DNA from 2 places in the Gordonia sp. 852002-50816_SCH5313054-c genome. Region 2 is predicted to be linked to the other one. Evidence: predicted binding sites of a transcription regulator. Region 2 holds the regulator's gene; the other holds the start of a gene.
The links. The regulator HspR, encoded in region 2, represses chaperone genes until heat shock. The targets are predictions, from matches to a motif close to ANNTGAGTNNNNNNNACTCANNT.
Positions count from the first base shown of each region.

Region 1: the regulator HspR is predicted to act here: its motif matches at 2,418-2,440, upstream of lon (endopeptidase La).

Region 1 is NZ_LZTE01000069.1:8,048-16,082, forward strand. Features, by position in the region: gene lon (endopeptidase La) at 70-2,406, opposite strand; gene A5788_RS18595 (TnsA-like heteromeric transposase endonuclease subunit) at 2,670-3,302, shown strand; gene A5788_RS18600 (helix-turn-helix domain-containing protein) at 3,299-5,308, shown strand; gene A5788_RS18605 (ATP-binding protein) at 5,305-6,378, shown strand; partial or broken gene A5788_RS24615 (TniQ family protein) at 6,344-6,826, shown strand; gene A5788_RS24350 (hypothetical protein) at 6,986-8,035, shown strand, end outside.
Region 2 is NZ_LZTE01000055.1:101,966-110,000, reverse strand. Features, by position in the region: gene dnaK (molecular chaperone DnaK) at 639-2,492, shown strand; gene grpE (nucleotide exchange factor GrpE) at 2,489-3,076, shown strand; gene dnaJ (molecular chaperone DnaJ) at 3,214-4,419, shown strand; gene A5788_RS13325 (heat shock protein transcriptional repressor HspR) at 4,423-4,815, shown strand; gene A5788_RS13320 (hypothetical protein) at 4,912-6,096, shown strand; gene A5788_RS13315 (FAD-binding oxidoreductase) at 6,113-7,264, opposite strand; gene A5788_RS13310 (amidohydrolase family protein) at 7,407-8,035, shown strand, end outside.

The DNA.
Region 1 (8,035 bases), on a different contig from region 2:
TAAAACGATGGGGCGCACCGTAATCGGTGCGCCCCATCTCCGATCAGAGGTCGGGTTGATCGACCAGGATCAAGCGGCCGTCCGCGCGGCGTCGGCGACCGGCTCGAGAGCCTGTGCGACGACGTCGGCAACGTCGGCCACCGGAGTGACCGTGACGGCGTCGAGGATCTCTGCCGGGACGTCATCGAGGTCGGCCTCGTTGCGCGGTGAGATGAACACCTGCGTCAGCCCGTTGCGTTGTGCCGCAAGCAGTTTCTGCTTGAGCCCACCGATCGGGAGCACGCGACCGTTGAGTGTGACCTCGCCGGTCATGCCCACCTCGGCACGGACCTTGCGACCCGTTGCCATCGACACCAGGGCTGTCACCATGGTGATGCCGGCACTCGGACCGTCCTTGGGCACCGCGCCCGCCGGAACGTGCACGTGGATCGTGCCCTCCAGGTTCTTCGGATCGACACCGAGTTCGCGTGCGTGTGCACGGACGTACGACAGTGCGATCTGCGCGGACTCCTTCATGACGTCGCCGAGCTGGCCGGTCAGTTGCAGACCTCCCTTACCCTCGCCCGTGTCGGTGCGATTGGCCTCGATGAACAGCACGTCGCCGCCCATTCCGGTCACGGCAAGTCCGGTGGCAACACCGGGCACAGCCGTACGCTCTTCGGACTCCGGCGTGAACCGGGCACGGCCGAGGTACTCCTTGAGATCGGACTCCTCGATCGTGACAGGCGTTGTGGCCTTGCCGCTTTCGACGTTGGTCGCAACCTTGCGGAACAGCTTGGCGAGCAGTCGCTCGTACTGCCGCACACCCGGCTCGCGGGTGTAGTTGGCAGCGATCTCCCGCAGCGCATCCTCGGTCACCGAAACCTCATCCTTGGTGAGCGCAGCACGCTCCTCCTGCCGCGGGAGCAGGAAGTCGCGGGCGATGGCAACCTTGTCGTCCTCGGTGTAGCCGTCGATCGTGACGAGCTCCATACGGTCGAGCAGGGCCGACGGGATGTTCTCGATGACGTTGGCTGTCGCGAGGAACACGACGTCGGACAGGTCGAGGTCGAGATCGAGGTAGTGATCGCGGAACGTGTGGTTCTGCGCGGGGTCGAGGACCTCGAGCAGCGCGGCCGCGGGATCGCCCCGGAAGTCGGAGCCAACCTTGTCGATCTCGTCCAGCAGCACAACGGGATTCATCGATCCCGCTTCGCCGATGGCACGCACGATGCGTCCGGGCAGTGCGCCGACATAGGTACGACGGTGACCGCGGATCTCAGCCTCGTCGCGCACACCGCCGAGAGCGACGCGCACGAACTTGCGCCCCAGCGCACGGGCAACCGACTCACCCAGCGACGTCTTGCCGACACCGGGAGGACCGGCCAGCACCATCACGGCACCGGAACCACGTCCGCCGACGACCTGCAGCTTGCGCTCGGCACGTCGGGCACGCACCGCCAGATATTCGACGATGCGATCTTTCACGTCGTCGAGACCGTGGTGATCGGCGTCGAGGATCTCGCGGGCACCCTTGATGTCTGTCGAATCCTCGGTGGTGACGCTCCACGGCAGATCGAGCACGGTGTCCAACCATGTTCTGATCCAACCGGTTTCGGGTGACTGGTCGCTGGCGCGCTCGAGTTTGCCGACCTCACGCAGTGCGGCTTCGCGCACGTTGTCGGGAAGATCGGCCGTTTCGACGCGACCGCGATAGTCGTCGGCACCGTCGGGCTCGTCCTCACCGAGTTCCTTTCGGATTGCGGCGAGTTGCTGGCGAAGCAGGAATTCCTTCTGCTGCTTCTCCATCCCGTTGCGGACGTCGTCGGCGATCTTGTCGGAGACCTCGGTCTCGGCGATGTGCTCGCTGGTCCAGTCGATCAGCAGTTGCAGTCGTTCACCGACATCCGGCGTCTCGAGGAGCTGTCGCTTCTGGACGTCGTCGAGCCACGACGAGTAGCCCGACGTGTCGGCGAGATCCGACGGGTCGGTCATCTTGTTGACCGCGTCGATGATCTGCCACGCCTCACGACGTTGCAGCATGGCCAGTACGAGCTTCTTGTACTCGGCGGCCAGCGCCTTGGTCTCGGGCGTCGCCTCGACGTCGTCGACCTCGGTTACCTCGACCCACAGTGCGTTGCCGTGGCCGGTGGTTCCGGTGCCGATGTGGGCGCGCGTTTCGCCCTTGACGACGGCAGCTTGCACACCGCCGGGCATACGCCCGACCTGCACGATCGACGCCAGAACGCCATAGGTGGGATACCGGTCGTCCAGGCGGGGAGCGACCAGCAGTTTTCCGGACTCACTGGCCCGGGCCGCGTCCACTGTCGCCTGAGCAGCGTCGTCGAGAGGCACCGGCACAACCATGCCGGGCAGGACGACCAGATCAGGAACGAAGAGGACGGGCACTGAATACGTGTCAGACATTTAACCTCCAAAGTTCAGTCTGATGGACTCAACCTGGGTGGCAGGATGTTTGTTCCCGGGCAGATTTCGCCTGAGGCGGTGTAGCTTCTCACCGAACGTGTCATTTTCTCATCGGCTTGTCATAGGCGTGTCATCGTTCTCATCGGGCTGTCATGCGGCACGATAGCAAAATGCCTGATCAGATCGGTGCGACCGAGATTCGCTTCGTTACCGAAGCCGGTGACGAGACCATCAGTCAGGTCAGGGATCACTCGATCAGCTCGATGGCCCGAGCCCAGCCAGTGCGCCTGCCACCGTCCCACGCCGGCCAACGCCACTATCCAGGTCTTTTTTGGACCCGTACAACAGCCGACCACGTGGTTTACGAAAGCCTTCTCGAACGCGACCGCATCTTGCTTGCCGACTTCGATCCCGAAGTCGTTTGGATCACGGCGCAACCTTTCTGGATCACCGGCGACGACAGAGGTACCGGCCGACGCCACTGTCCCGATCTCCTACTGACGCGGGCTGATGGGTCATATTTGGTCGTGGACGTCAAGAATCCACGAATCGCGCAGAAAGACGAGGTCAAGGCCGTGTTCACGTGGACCAAGGTGGTGTCCAAGCGCCTCTCCGCCGATTATGAGGTTTGGACCGGCGAGGACTCGGCGTTGATCAACAACATCAGATTCGCTTCTCAGGCTCGCCGCGAGTCGCGCGCGGCCCTGTTCCAGACGGTGCTCGAACGATTTCCAGAGGAGCTCTCAATCGCGCACGCTGAAGCCACACTCGCAGCCGAGCGGATTGCACGGCCTCGACACATCGTCCTCGAGCTTCTGTGGACGGGCACCTTCACGGCCGATCTCACCCGGCCATTCGGCGACAACACCTTGATCCATCGAGCCGAGGCCGTATGAGCAACACTTATCGACTTGCTGTTGGCGATCGGGTGTGGATCGACGGATCCGTGGTCCGCATAGTCGAGATCAGCGACAGTCGGTCGATAGTCGAATCGGATCGCGGCACACGAGCGGTGAGCACTCCACACCTCGTGAGGTCTTCTCAGCCGCTCGACGCACCTCGCAGGCCCTGCGAGACGTCCGGACAACTGCTTTCGAATCTTACGAAGAAACAGCAAGAGACTTACAACGCACGGCTCGCCGTCGTCGAAGCAGTACTGGAGATGCATCACAACAGCGGCGACTCTATCGGTCGCAGCTCCGAAACGGTCGCTCTCGCACACAACATGTCTGACCGCACCGTCAAACGCTGGGTGAAGGCGTATCAAGAGTCAGGACCAGCCGGCCTCGTCGAAGCAAGGAAGCAGCGCTCGCCGATCGACCCACTCTGGCGGGAGGCGTGCCTCGACGTACTCAATCGGTACACACGCGAATCCACACCCAGCAGAAACATAGTAATCGACCAGGCCAACAATCTGCTGACCGAGCGGTGTGGCGCCGATCTGGCGCCCACCCCATCCAATGCGACCGCCTACCGCTGGCTGGACGAGCTCTCCAAGGGTCGCTATTCATTTGGCAGCGGAAAGGCACGGCGAATCGCCGCCGACCGGCCGGAGGCCCCGTATGGCCGTTTGCGCGCCACGCGCCCCGGAGAGTACTTCGTACTCGACACAACGCGCCTCGACGTGTTCGCGATGGAGCCGATCACGCTGCGTTGGGTGCCGGTCGAACTCACTGTGGCGCAAGACCTCTATACACGCTGCATTGTCGGTCTGCGCCTGACCCCGATTTCAACCAAGGCAATCGACGTGGCCAATGTGTTACACCAGTCGGTCACGCCCCAAGAACCGGTCGACGACGGAGCGTGGCCGTTTCACGGCGTGCCTAGTTCGATCGCAATCGAACGCGACGACCCGACCGCAGACGATGCCACTCCGAGCATCCCAGGCTGCCTACCCGAGTCAATCGTTGTTGACCATGGCAAGATCTACCTCTCGCACCATGTCAGATCCGCCTGTGCGCGACTCGGAATCTCGATTCAGCCTGCGATCGTAAAGAAGGCGTCAGACAAGCCAACTGTCGAACGCTTCTTCAAGACCATTCGGCTCGGCCTGCTTCAGCAACTGCCGGGCTACAAGGGACCCGACGTCTATCACCGCGGTGAAGACATTGAGAGTCAAGCGTTCTACTACGTCGCCGAGCTTGAGTCGATAATTCGCGAGTGGACAGCTCGGGTGTACCACCGGTCGAAACACGAAGGCTTGTGTCTCCCTGAGACGCCCGGCCTCGAGCTATCACCGCTCGAAATGTACGAGATCGGCCTGGCTCGCGCCGGTGGACTCACCATCCCGTCCTCACCGGACCTTGCGTACGAGTTTCTCAATGTGGAGTGGCGCACGATCCAGCACTATGGCATAGAAGTGGATGGGCGCCGATACGATGGCGCGGCGCTCAACCCTTACCGGAATAGCAAGTCCAACTTCGGTGGTCCGAAGGCTAGAAAATGGCCAATCCACATAGACAGCGGCGATGTTCGACGCGTGTACTTCCGCGACCCCTCATCTGGCAAATGGTCGCCTCTGGTCTGGGAGCACGCAGGTGGACTCGACCAGCCCTTCTCCTCGGACGCCGCCGACTACACCAAGCTTCTGGCCGTCCGCGAAAACCGGCATGTCGACCCACAGGACGCCGTCCGCAACCTCCTCGATGAGTGGTCCAAAGGCAACACCAAATCCAAGCGCGACCGCGCCCTCGCACGACGCCTGGCCAGCACCCGTTCCACGGCAAGCGATACTGGCGATGGCCAACCTGACGACGAGATTGCATCACTGCCAGGAGTTATCGACCTTCTCGCGAGGAGAGCAGAACGTCGCCCTCCAGGTTGGGATTTGGACGATGACCTCGATGTGTTTGAGAAGTACCAAGGTGCAGACGATTCGAGCTATGAGGTATTCGACGAATGAGTAACCCATGGGCACTATGGCTTCGAAACAATCAACCGCATCGCTACAACCTGGCGTCAAAAGTGGGCTGGCACGACTTCGTGCATTCGCCGCCGCGCGCGAGCCTGGAACTCCTCACGAAGGGACAGATCGCAGCGCTCAGCGACGACGAGCGCGAAGACTACAACGAAGCTCGCTTTGTATGGAATGCCAACCTCCCGACTGTCAAGACAGCTCAACTCACGCACGCCTTCGCTGTCATCGATCAAGTCATGGCGTCCAACCGTCGCGATGGCGACCGCCTCCGCGGATCGGTCGTGATCGACGCCCCGCCAGGTCTCGGTAAGACCACCATCGCCATCCGCTACGCAAGGCAGTTCCATCGAACTGCAATTCGCCGCCTCAGCAGCGAGACCGCCGCAGGCGATCAGCGTATTCCGGTCGCCTTCATCCCGCTCGATGCTGGAATCACCCTCAAGGGCCTGAACAGAAAGATCCTCGCCTTCTATGGCCATCTGGGGGTAGCTGGTGCGAATACTTCTGGTTTGGGTGCGCTCGCGGTCGACTGCGTACGGAGCTGCGAGACTCAGATAATTGTCATCGATGACCTTCACTTCATCGACTTTCGAGACCGTCACGGTCGCGAAGTAAGCAATCATCTGAAGGGCTTGGCCAACGAAATGGCGGTCACGTTCATTTACGTCGGTGTACGCCTCACAGAGAAGAAGTTCTTCGACGAGGGCCTGGGAGGCGATGACGGTGCCGTGTACGCACAGACTGCCCGCCGTGCCACACGTGCACGCGTCGCGCCGTTCAACACCGACTCCGATGCCAGCAACGTCGCCTGGATCTCGCTTCTCAACGCCCTCGAATTGCACCTAATGCTCGCCGCGCAAACGCCTGGGACACTATCCGATTTCGGCAAGGAACTCTTCCGCCGAACGCAAGGGCACATCGGTTCACTGACGAACCTGCTCGATCGGGCCGCCTATCTGGCTATTAAGACGGGCACCGAGCAAATTACTGCGAGCATCCTGGAGGAGGTCGTCGTTGACAATGCCGCTCAGCGGCTCACCACTCCCAAGAGGTGAGAGAACCGACGCGGAGCAACTACCCTCCGCAATTGCGATACCAGACGGGTACAACCCGCGGCGGCTTCCCATACTCGTCGCCCCCAGGGACGATGAGACCGCACCGAGTTGGCTGCGCCGTTTCGGCCACCGCTACGGACTCACCGCACGCGCGCTACTCCGAGAACTCGGGATTCCAACGAGTGCCTGGTCCCCCACACGAGTCTCTGCGCATATCGCTGAGCACAGTGATTTGATTGTGGATACGGTGGGGCTACCGGACGAACGAGCCCGATACCTCCGGGCAGGACTCATATCCGAGGCTGTTTCCGCATTTCGCACGCACTGGGAACGGTACGGTAAGTCTTCGGAATCGATGCCCCTCGACCCTTCCTACTGTCCCGAATGCCTTGCTCAGCAAGGATACTGGAACTCGACATGGTCACTGCCGCTACACCGCGTCTGTGTCGAACATGCGATCTTGATGCCTACCAACTGCCCTCGGTGCGCCGAGACGCCGTGGGCGGGCACGAGTTGGCCCAATAGCACCGACCCCAACTGGGCCTGTCCGCAGCGCGACAATCGCCCCCGAACACCAAGAACTCGACACGCATACTGCGGCCACGACTTGCGCGACGTCGAGTTCCGTAGGGTTGCCCCCGAGATCGTTGAAGCTCAGGTTTGGATTCTCGAACTCGCACGCGGTGCATCAGAGCCTTCGACGAACAGCTTTGGCGGTCAGCGGTTCAGTACACGCGAATACTTCGACGCGGCTCTGACGCTGGGCAAGCCCATTATGAGCTGTCAAGCAGCAAGCGACCCTGACGCCGCGTGCCTCGAGCAACTCCTCAAGGTAAAGTCCATCCTCTGCGAGGAGGACGTTCATGCGGCTCATTCGCTCGCCGTAGAGCAGAGCGTCCTTACTCCAGGAACCTGGCTTCTCAGGGACGGCCGAGATTTGCCCCGTAGTCGGACGAATGCGGTTATCGGCCACCTCGCCATCACCCCGCTCGCCGAAAAGCTATCGCCGACGGCACAACTGACGTTTCGAGTTGCTAGTGGGTGTGCCCGTTATCCGACGGCCCACGAGATCCCGGGCAACCACATTCCTCTCTCGTCGATACCTCAAGTTCACTGGACGGGATTCCGCGACTACACGACTGCGAAGGATCGCGCCGTCCTTTCCATGCTCCTTGCACGGTCTGGGACCGCGAGACCTTGGGGCCATATCGCTTTCGCGCTAGGACTGCCTCACGAATTCTCGCGCTACCCACCACTACTCATCCGCCAGATCAAGCGCAGCGGCGATTGGACCGACACCCTGGATCAGATCGAGAACCAGACCCGGGAACTGCTCACCGGCCCGCCTCCTATCGATTACCACCGCCGGCGGCTTCAACTTGCCAATCCAGATCTCACGATCTCCATTGCGAGAATTCTTAGCACGAGCCGCACGTTCAGAGCAGTGACTCCACACGCGCTAGCCGTCGCGATTTGGGAGGTCTACACCGGCGGGGCCGCCGAGTTCGCGACAGAATCGCTCTACTCTGAGGATTCCAACGACGGCGATCTCAGCTCGGCGCGCAACCTGGTACGCGAGCAGTGGTCCACAATCCGATCAAACAGCCTGTTGCCTGACCTGGGATTCGGCGAGGAGCCACTTGAATGGCGCCCACCT
Region 2 (8,035 bases):
TTCACGCGAGCGCCTCTAAGAGGTCAGCGTTGTCGCGCAGCTTTGCGATCGGTCCTCCCCAGTTCTTGGTCCGGAAGGCCCGCTGGCCAGCCACCTCGCTGACGGACACCCCGAGAGTGTCCGCAAGTGAACGTATTCCAGTGACAGACAGTAATACACAAGAGGGTGACGCCGTCGCGCTTGGCCGCCGATCGCGCTACGACGGCTGGTCGAGCCAGACAAGCCCACAGAGGCGGCTCGTGAAGTGGCTGCCAGTCCAGACTTTCTGACTGATGTGGCGTTGCAGTCCGGAAGAGTCGGCCTCCAGTCCAGAAACTGACCGCGCGCGGCACCTGCCCCGTGAGAGCCGAGACATCGACCTTCCCATAGTTGCGCGAACTGCGCTCAACTTTTTTCTCCGAATCGGGAACAACCCGGATCTGTGCACAGTTGGACCTATCGAGAAACCTGAGTCGGTCAGACTCAAGTAGACTTGACGCGGTGAGGCTCAACCAGTAGGACTTGAGTCGGACGCGCTGAAGTCTCTGGTCCCCGACCAGACGCAGGTTTGCATCGACCAACCCCCTCGGTCGTGCCGTCAGCTCGACCAGGGGACCGAGAACTTGGGTGCACACCCACAAACTAGGAGGAAATAACAGATGTCTCGTGCTGTTGGAATCGACCTCGGCACCACCAACTCCGTGGTGTCCGTGCTCGAGGGCGGCGAACCGACTGTCATCGCCAACGCCGAAGGCTCGCGGACCACTCCGTCCGTCGTCGCATTCGCGCGTAACGGTGAGGTACTCGTCGGGCAGCCCGCCAAGAACCAGGCCGTCACCAACGTCGACCGCACCATCCGGTCCGTCAAGCGCCACATGGGCGAGGGCGACTGGAACGTCGAGATCGACGACAAGAAGTACACCCCGCAGGAGATCAGCGCGCGCACGCTCATGAAGCTCAAGCGCGACGCCGAGTCCTACCTGGGTGAAGACGTCAGCGACGCGGTCATCACCGTGCCCGCATACTTCAACGACTCGCAGCGTCAGGCCACCAAAGAGGCCGGCCAGATCGCGGGCCTCAACGTCCTGCGTATCGTCAACGAGCCCACCGCTGCCGCACTGGCATACGGACTCGACAAGGGCGAGAAGGAACAGACCATCCTGGTCTTCGACCTCGGTGGCGGTACCTTCGACGTCTCGCTGCTCGAGATCGGCGACGGCGTCGTCGAGGTCCGTGCGACCTCCGGCGACAACAACCTCGGTGGTGACGACTGGGATCAGCGCATCGTCGACTGGCTCGTGGAGAAGTTCAAGAGCAGCTCCGGCATCGACCTGACCAAGGACAAGATGGCCATGCAGCGTCTGCGTGAGGCTGCCGAGAAGGCCAAGATCGAACTGTCTGCCTCGCAGAGCACCTCGATCAACCTGCCCTACATCACCGTCGACGCCGACAAGAACCCGCTCTTCCTCGACGAGCAGTTGAGCCGCAGCGAGTTCCAGAAGATCACCTCTGATCTGCTCGAGCGCACCCGCGCTCCGTTCCAGGCCGTCATCAAGGACGCAGGCATCTCCGTCGGCGACATCGATCACGTTGTGCTCGTTGGTGGTTCGACTCGTATGCCCGCCGTCACCGATCTGGTGAAGGAACTCACCGGAGGCCAGGAGCCCAACAAGGGCGTCAACCCCGACGAGGTCGTCGCGGTCGGTGCTGCTCTGCAGGCCGGCGTGCTCCGCGGTGAGGTGAAAGACGTTCTGCTGCTTGATGTCACCCCGCTGTCGCTCGGCATCGAGACCAAGGGCGGCGTGATGCACAAGCTGATCGAGCGCAACACCACGATCCCGACCAAGCGGTCGGAGACCTACACCACGGCCGAAGACAACCAGCCGTCGGTGCAGATCCAGGTCTATCAGGGTGAGCGCGAGATCGCCTCGCACAACAAGCTGCTCGGCTCGTTCGAGCTCGGCGGTATTGCTCCTGCGCCGCAGGGTGTTCCGCAGATCGAGGTGACCTTCGACATCGACGCCAACGGCATCGTGCACGTCACCGCGAAGGACAAGGGCACCGGCAAGGAGAACTCCATCCGCATCCAGGAGGGCTCGGGCCTGAGCAAGGACGAGATCGACCGGATGATCAAGGACGCAGAGGCCCACGCAGAAGAGGACCGCAAGCGTCGCGAGGAGGCCGAGACCCGCAACCAGGCCGAGTCGCTGGTCAACCAGACCGAGAAGTTCCTCAAGGACAACGAGGACAAGGTTCCCGGCGAGGTCAAGGACAAGGTCAACGCCGCGATCTCCGAGGCCAACGATGCCCTGAAGGGCACCGATATCTCGGCGATCAAGAGCGCGATCGAGAAGCTGTCCGCGGAGTCCCAGGAGATGGGCCAGGCGATCTATGCAGCATCTGCTGCTGAGTCGCAGAACGGCGCATCCGCCGAGGGTGCCACCGCAGACGCCGACAGCGACGTCGTCGACGCAGAGGTTGTCGACGAGCCGAACTCCGGGGACACCAAGTGACCTCACCGGAGCCCGAGCTCGACACGACTGCGGCAGACACCGCAGCAGTCGACGTGGAGTCGACGGTCGAACCGACCGCCGACCCCGCGTCGGGTTCGGAAGAGGCGACCGGCGGAAACTCGGCCGAGGTGGCCGAACTGACCGCCGCCCTGCAGCGTGAACGCGCACAGTTCGCCAACTACAAGCGGCGAACCGAAGAAGAGAAGCAGGGACGCGTCGCCTACGGCAAGCAGATCCTGATCGACAAGCTGCTACCGGTTCTCGACGACCTCGACCGTGCCCGCGAGCACGGCGATCTCGAGAGCGGACCGCTCAAGGGTGTGGCCGACAAGCTGATCGCCACACTCGACGCAGAGGGATTGGCGAAGTTCGGTGCGCCGGGCGATCCGTTTGATCCGGAACTGCACGAGGCCGTCCAAAATGACGGCAGCGGAACGGAACCCGTCATCGGCGCGGTCTACCGCGGCGGTTATCGGCTCGGCGACAAGGTGATCCGCACGGCGATGGTCACCGTGACCGACCCGGACCCGCAGACCGATCCCTCGGCACAGCCGAGTACGACCGGTCACAGTGGTGCACAATAATCACCTGCATATGCTCCGACGGCGCGTCGCGTGAGATGACGCGGCGCGCCGTCGGCGCAACAGGACGCCACAACCCACGACTTTTTCACAACTCAAGACCAGACAACTTCACACAACTACGAAGGAGGTGACGTCTGGTGGCTCCACAACGAGAATGGCTCGAACACGACTTCTACAAGGACCTGGGCGTTGCTTCTGACGCTTCGGCTGAAGAGATCAAGAAGGCTTACCGCAAGCTCGCTCGCGAGCTGCATCCCGATGCCAATCCGGGAGACAAGGAAGCCGAAGAACGATTCAAGCGGGTGTCTGAAGCCCACAGCGTGCTCTCCGACGCCGACAAGCGTAAGGAGTACGACGAGACCCGTGCCATGTTCGCCGGCGGTCAATTCCGCGGCGGCGGAAACGGTTTCCCGGGAGGGTTCCCCGGCGGCGGCGGGACTCGTTATTCGACGAGCAACGGTGCCGATTTCAACATCGGCGACCTCGGCGACCTGTTCGGTGGCGGAGGTGAATCGAGCGGCGGCTTCGGCGACTTGTTCGGCGATCTGTTCAACCGCGGAGGTTCGTCGCGCTCATCGACGGCAACGCGGCCGCGTCGCGGCAACGATCTCGAGACCGAGACGACGCTGTCGTTCAAGGATGCTGCGGTCGGTACGACCGTACCGCTCCGCGTAACAAGCCCGGCCCCCTGTACGACATGCCACGGAAGTGGCGCCAAGCCGGGTACTAGTCCGCGAGTCTGCCCGACCTGCAACGGATCCGGGCTGGTGAGCCGCAATCAGGGCGCGTTCGGTTTCAGTGAGCCGTGCCAGGATTGCCAGGGCACGGGATCGCGGATCGACGATCCGTGTAGCGACTGCGACGGCTCCGGCGTGAAGGTCAGGGCGCGCACCATCAACGTGCGTATCCCGGCAGGCGTCGAAGACGGACAACGAATTCGGTTGGCAGGCCAGGGCGAAGCGGGCCGACGCGGTGCACCGTCGGGCGACCTTTATGTGGTCGTCCACGTGACCGCCGACAAGATCTTCACCCGCAGCGGCAACGACCTCAAGGTTCAGCTGCCGGTCAGCTTCTCCGAATTGGTGCTCGGTGCAACGGTTTCCGTGCCGACGCTCGAGGGGTCGGTGGGAGTCAAGATCCCGCCGAACACCACAGACGGACGCACTTTGCGTGTCCGTGGACGTGGTGTGCCGAAGCGTTCCGGAGGCGCGGGCGACCTGTTGGTCACCGTGAAGGTCGAGGTGCCGGGCACACTCGACGACTCCGCGACCGAGGCACTCAAGAAGTACGCCGAGGCAGAGAAGGCGAGCGGATTCGACCCCCGTGCAGGATGGGGGCGATGAGCCATGGCGAGTCGAGACTTCGAGGATTCGAGCGCGACGTTCATGATCTCGGTCGCCGCCGAACTGGCAGGGATGCATGCGCAGACACTGCGCACGTATGACCGGCTCGGACTCGTCACGCCGCAACGCACGACGGGAGGCGGACGCCGCTACTCGCCGCGCGACGTCGAACTCCTGAGAGAGATCCAACGTCTCTCGCAGGAGGAAGGCGTCAACCTCGCGGGCATCAAGCGCATCATCGACCTCACCAATCAGGTCGACGCGCTCCAACAGCGAGTCGGTGAACTGCAGAGCCAAGTCGAGCAGTCCGGTCGCCGCGGTGGCGAGTTGGTGCCGGTCCCACGCACGAGCGCGTTGGTCGTCTGGCAACCACGACGCACCAAGCGCAAAGACTGATCAGACGCTGTTTTCTACCCATGCTCCCCGACGGCCGGTTGGCCGCCGGGGAGCACACGTTAGGCTGACTTCTCACAGCAACGTGGGGAGTCAACGGTGACACAGCCGACCGGGACGCAGGCATCAGGCGCAGGGCCGACAGGGCCGGTGTCCCTGGGCGTGTCTGTTGTCGGCGACGAGATCGCGTCGGTCGTCATTCGCTCCGGCGCCGGCGGTGCAGACGAGATCGCGGCCAGCAATCTCGTCGATCTGCCCGATTACCTCCCCGAATCGGCGGCCGCGGCCATCACGGAACTGGTCGAGTCGGTCCCGTTCGAGGTCGATCACCTCATCGTTTCCTGCTCGCGTCCGAGCACCCGCAACTATCTCGCGCAGGCCTTCACGCCCGGACCGTCGACGCCGCCCTGGTACCGGATCACCAGCGTCGACGACATCGCGGGCGCCATGCTCGCCGTCGCGCGCTCGTCTCCGGGCGGGGCAGGCGTGACGGCTGTGGTGAACCTTGCACGCACAGGCGAGCCCGCCGACGGCGTGTGCGTGGCGCTCGTCGACAACACCACCGGCCAGCTGCTCGACACCCGCGACAACTCGACGCTCGAGGGGATTCCGGTCACCGATGCACAGGGCGCCGACGATGTCGCCCGACTGATCCTCGACGCCGATGGCGGCTCCCGGTTGAGCTCCGTCGTCTGCACCGGGTCGGGCGCGGAATTGCCCGGCGTTGCGCCTGCGCTCGAATATGCGGTCACACGCCCGGTGTCGATTGCCGAGATGCCTGCTCTCGCTCTTGCCGCGGGCGCTGCCGCCACCCCGGCGAAGACGACGGTGTTGCCGGCAGGCGACTCGGAACAGGTCGCGTATGCCGCCGCAGCACCCACGCGCGCTCCTCGCGATGCGACAGGGCTGCGCTGGTGGGCGCTGGGCGCGGCGATCGGGGTCGCCGTGCTACTCGGCGCAATCGGGCTGACCGCACTGCACGCCAGCAACGACAACGAGAGCGCCACACCGAACACCACGCCGTCCACGGTGACGGTCACCGACACCCCGCAACAGGCAACCGTCACGCGCGAGGGCGACGCCGTCACCGAAACGCAGACCGAGACCAGGAGCGAGGTCCGCACGACGACGGTCCGACCGCCGACGGTCACCAGGACGGTGGAAGCCCCGGCGGGTACCGAGACAGAGACCGCGACGGTCACCGAGACCTCCACGGTCACTGTCACCGTGCCCGGGCAGTCCGAAGGCGGCGGCGAGCAAGGGCAGGGGACAGGCGAGAACTGAGGTCGCTGTGGCGCCGTCAGAACACGGGATCGGATTGGATTCTGCTCGCCCGCACGCCGGCGATGATGAGTCGACGACGCGTGGCCGTCACCATCTGCGGAGAGCCGACGACGAGCGCCTGATGGCCGCTCCAATCTGTCTCTGCCGCAACAACATCTGGCAGCACACCGATCCGGTGATCGACGCCGAGTTCCTCGGGTGATGCGATCGAGTTCAACCACCACGGGTCGTCGGTCTCCTGCGACACCGCAGTAACGCGCAGCCAGGGATTGGTCGACGCGATGCGCGCCAGCACCGCCAGATCGTAGAGTTCGCCGGGGTAGCGCATGCCGTAGAAGATGTGCGTCGACGGCGAGTCGGCCCGCTTCGACATCTCGATCAGCAGCGCGCGCAGCGGAGCGAGTCCGGTACCGCCCGCGACCATGAGGACGTCGTGGTCCCGTTCGATGTGCAGTGTTCCGTGGTGCTGCGCCAGCTTCCAGACATCGCCGACGCGCGTCGTCGACACGATCGCAGAACTCACGACGCCACCGGGAACGGCGCGGACGTGGAATTCGATCTCGCCATCGTCATTGGGTGGAATCGCAGGCGAGAGATGCCGCCACTCGTGCGGCCATTGCGGAATTGCCACCTCGAGGTACTGCCCGACCGAAAAGCGCAGCGGATCGGCGCTGACGAGCCGCACGACGGCGAGGTCGCGGGTGATCCGATACTTCTCGACCACCTGCGCGGTCCAGGTCGGCGGCCCGGACGCCATCTCGGCCGCACCTCGCATCACGCCGGTGGTCAACATCATCGCCTGGGTGACTGTCTCCTCGGTGTCGCCGTCCCAGTAGCCGTCGAGCAGCGCGCGGAACTCACCGATGAGCGCGGTGCACATCAGGGGGTAGTGCGCAGGCAGCACGCCGAACTTGCGGTGATCGCGCCCGAGCTGTGCGAGCAGTTCGACGAGGTCGGTGTGGCCGTCGTCGGCCGGAATCACTTCGAGGGCGTGGTCGATCACTCCGAAGAACGCCTCACGCAGATGCGACATCTGCGCGGGAAAAAGGTCGCGAAGGTCGGGATCGAGAGCAAAAAGGCGCGTGAAGACGCCGCGCGTGAACGCGTCGGGGTCGCGTCCGATGACCTGACGCACGTGGTGCAGCGCGTGGCGCGAGTGCCCGCCCATGCTCACCTCCGATCGTGTGGCCTCGTCGACAACCTCCTTATTCTGCCCCCTCGTCGGCGCGGGGTGCCCGAGGCGGCGAAAGGTGTGTCAGTGGAAAGAATCCGCACCTTCCAGACAGCCAATTGATCCAAAAATATGCAGGATGTGGGATCCTGTACTTGTGGTCTCCCTGGAAAACGTGCTTCCGGGAATCGTCGACGCGCATATGTTGCAATGGAATCCGCGTCAGACTCCTTGGCGGGCAAAGGGCCTCGCGCGGGTACGACGACTCACGCCGTGGCTCGGCGAACGCGCATTCACCCTGCTGGTCTCGCAGGCCGACAGAGAATACGTTCTGACGCCGTCGGTCATCGCGCGCCCCTACGAGACCGAACACTATGTCAAAGACATCGCGGGAGTGCCCACGGTCGCAGGCGCCGCGATCGACACCGTCATCGTCGCCGATTCCCACTGGCGGGCATACGCGGGCGACATCGACATGATTTCCGACGTCGAGGCCGAGGAACTATCGGAAACCCGCTACACAATCGGGCTTCCCTTCGGTCGCGACGGTGCCCCGCGGCTGGGAGCGATCATCGTGCACGGCGATCCGAGTTCGCCCAACTTTGCGACGCAACTCGACGCACAACTCGACATCACGCCTCTCGTGCGCGCAGTCCGAGTGCTTGCAGCACGCCATCCCGATCCACGCGTCCGTGATTCGACGCCGGATGATGGTCTGCTGGCGTCGACGTCCGCACTACGCGGCTTCGGTGAGGCGGTGCGTCGGGG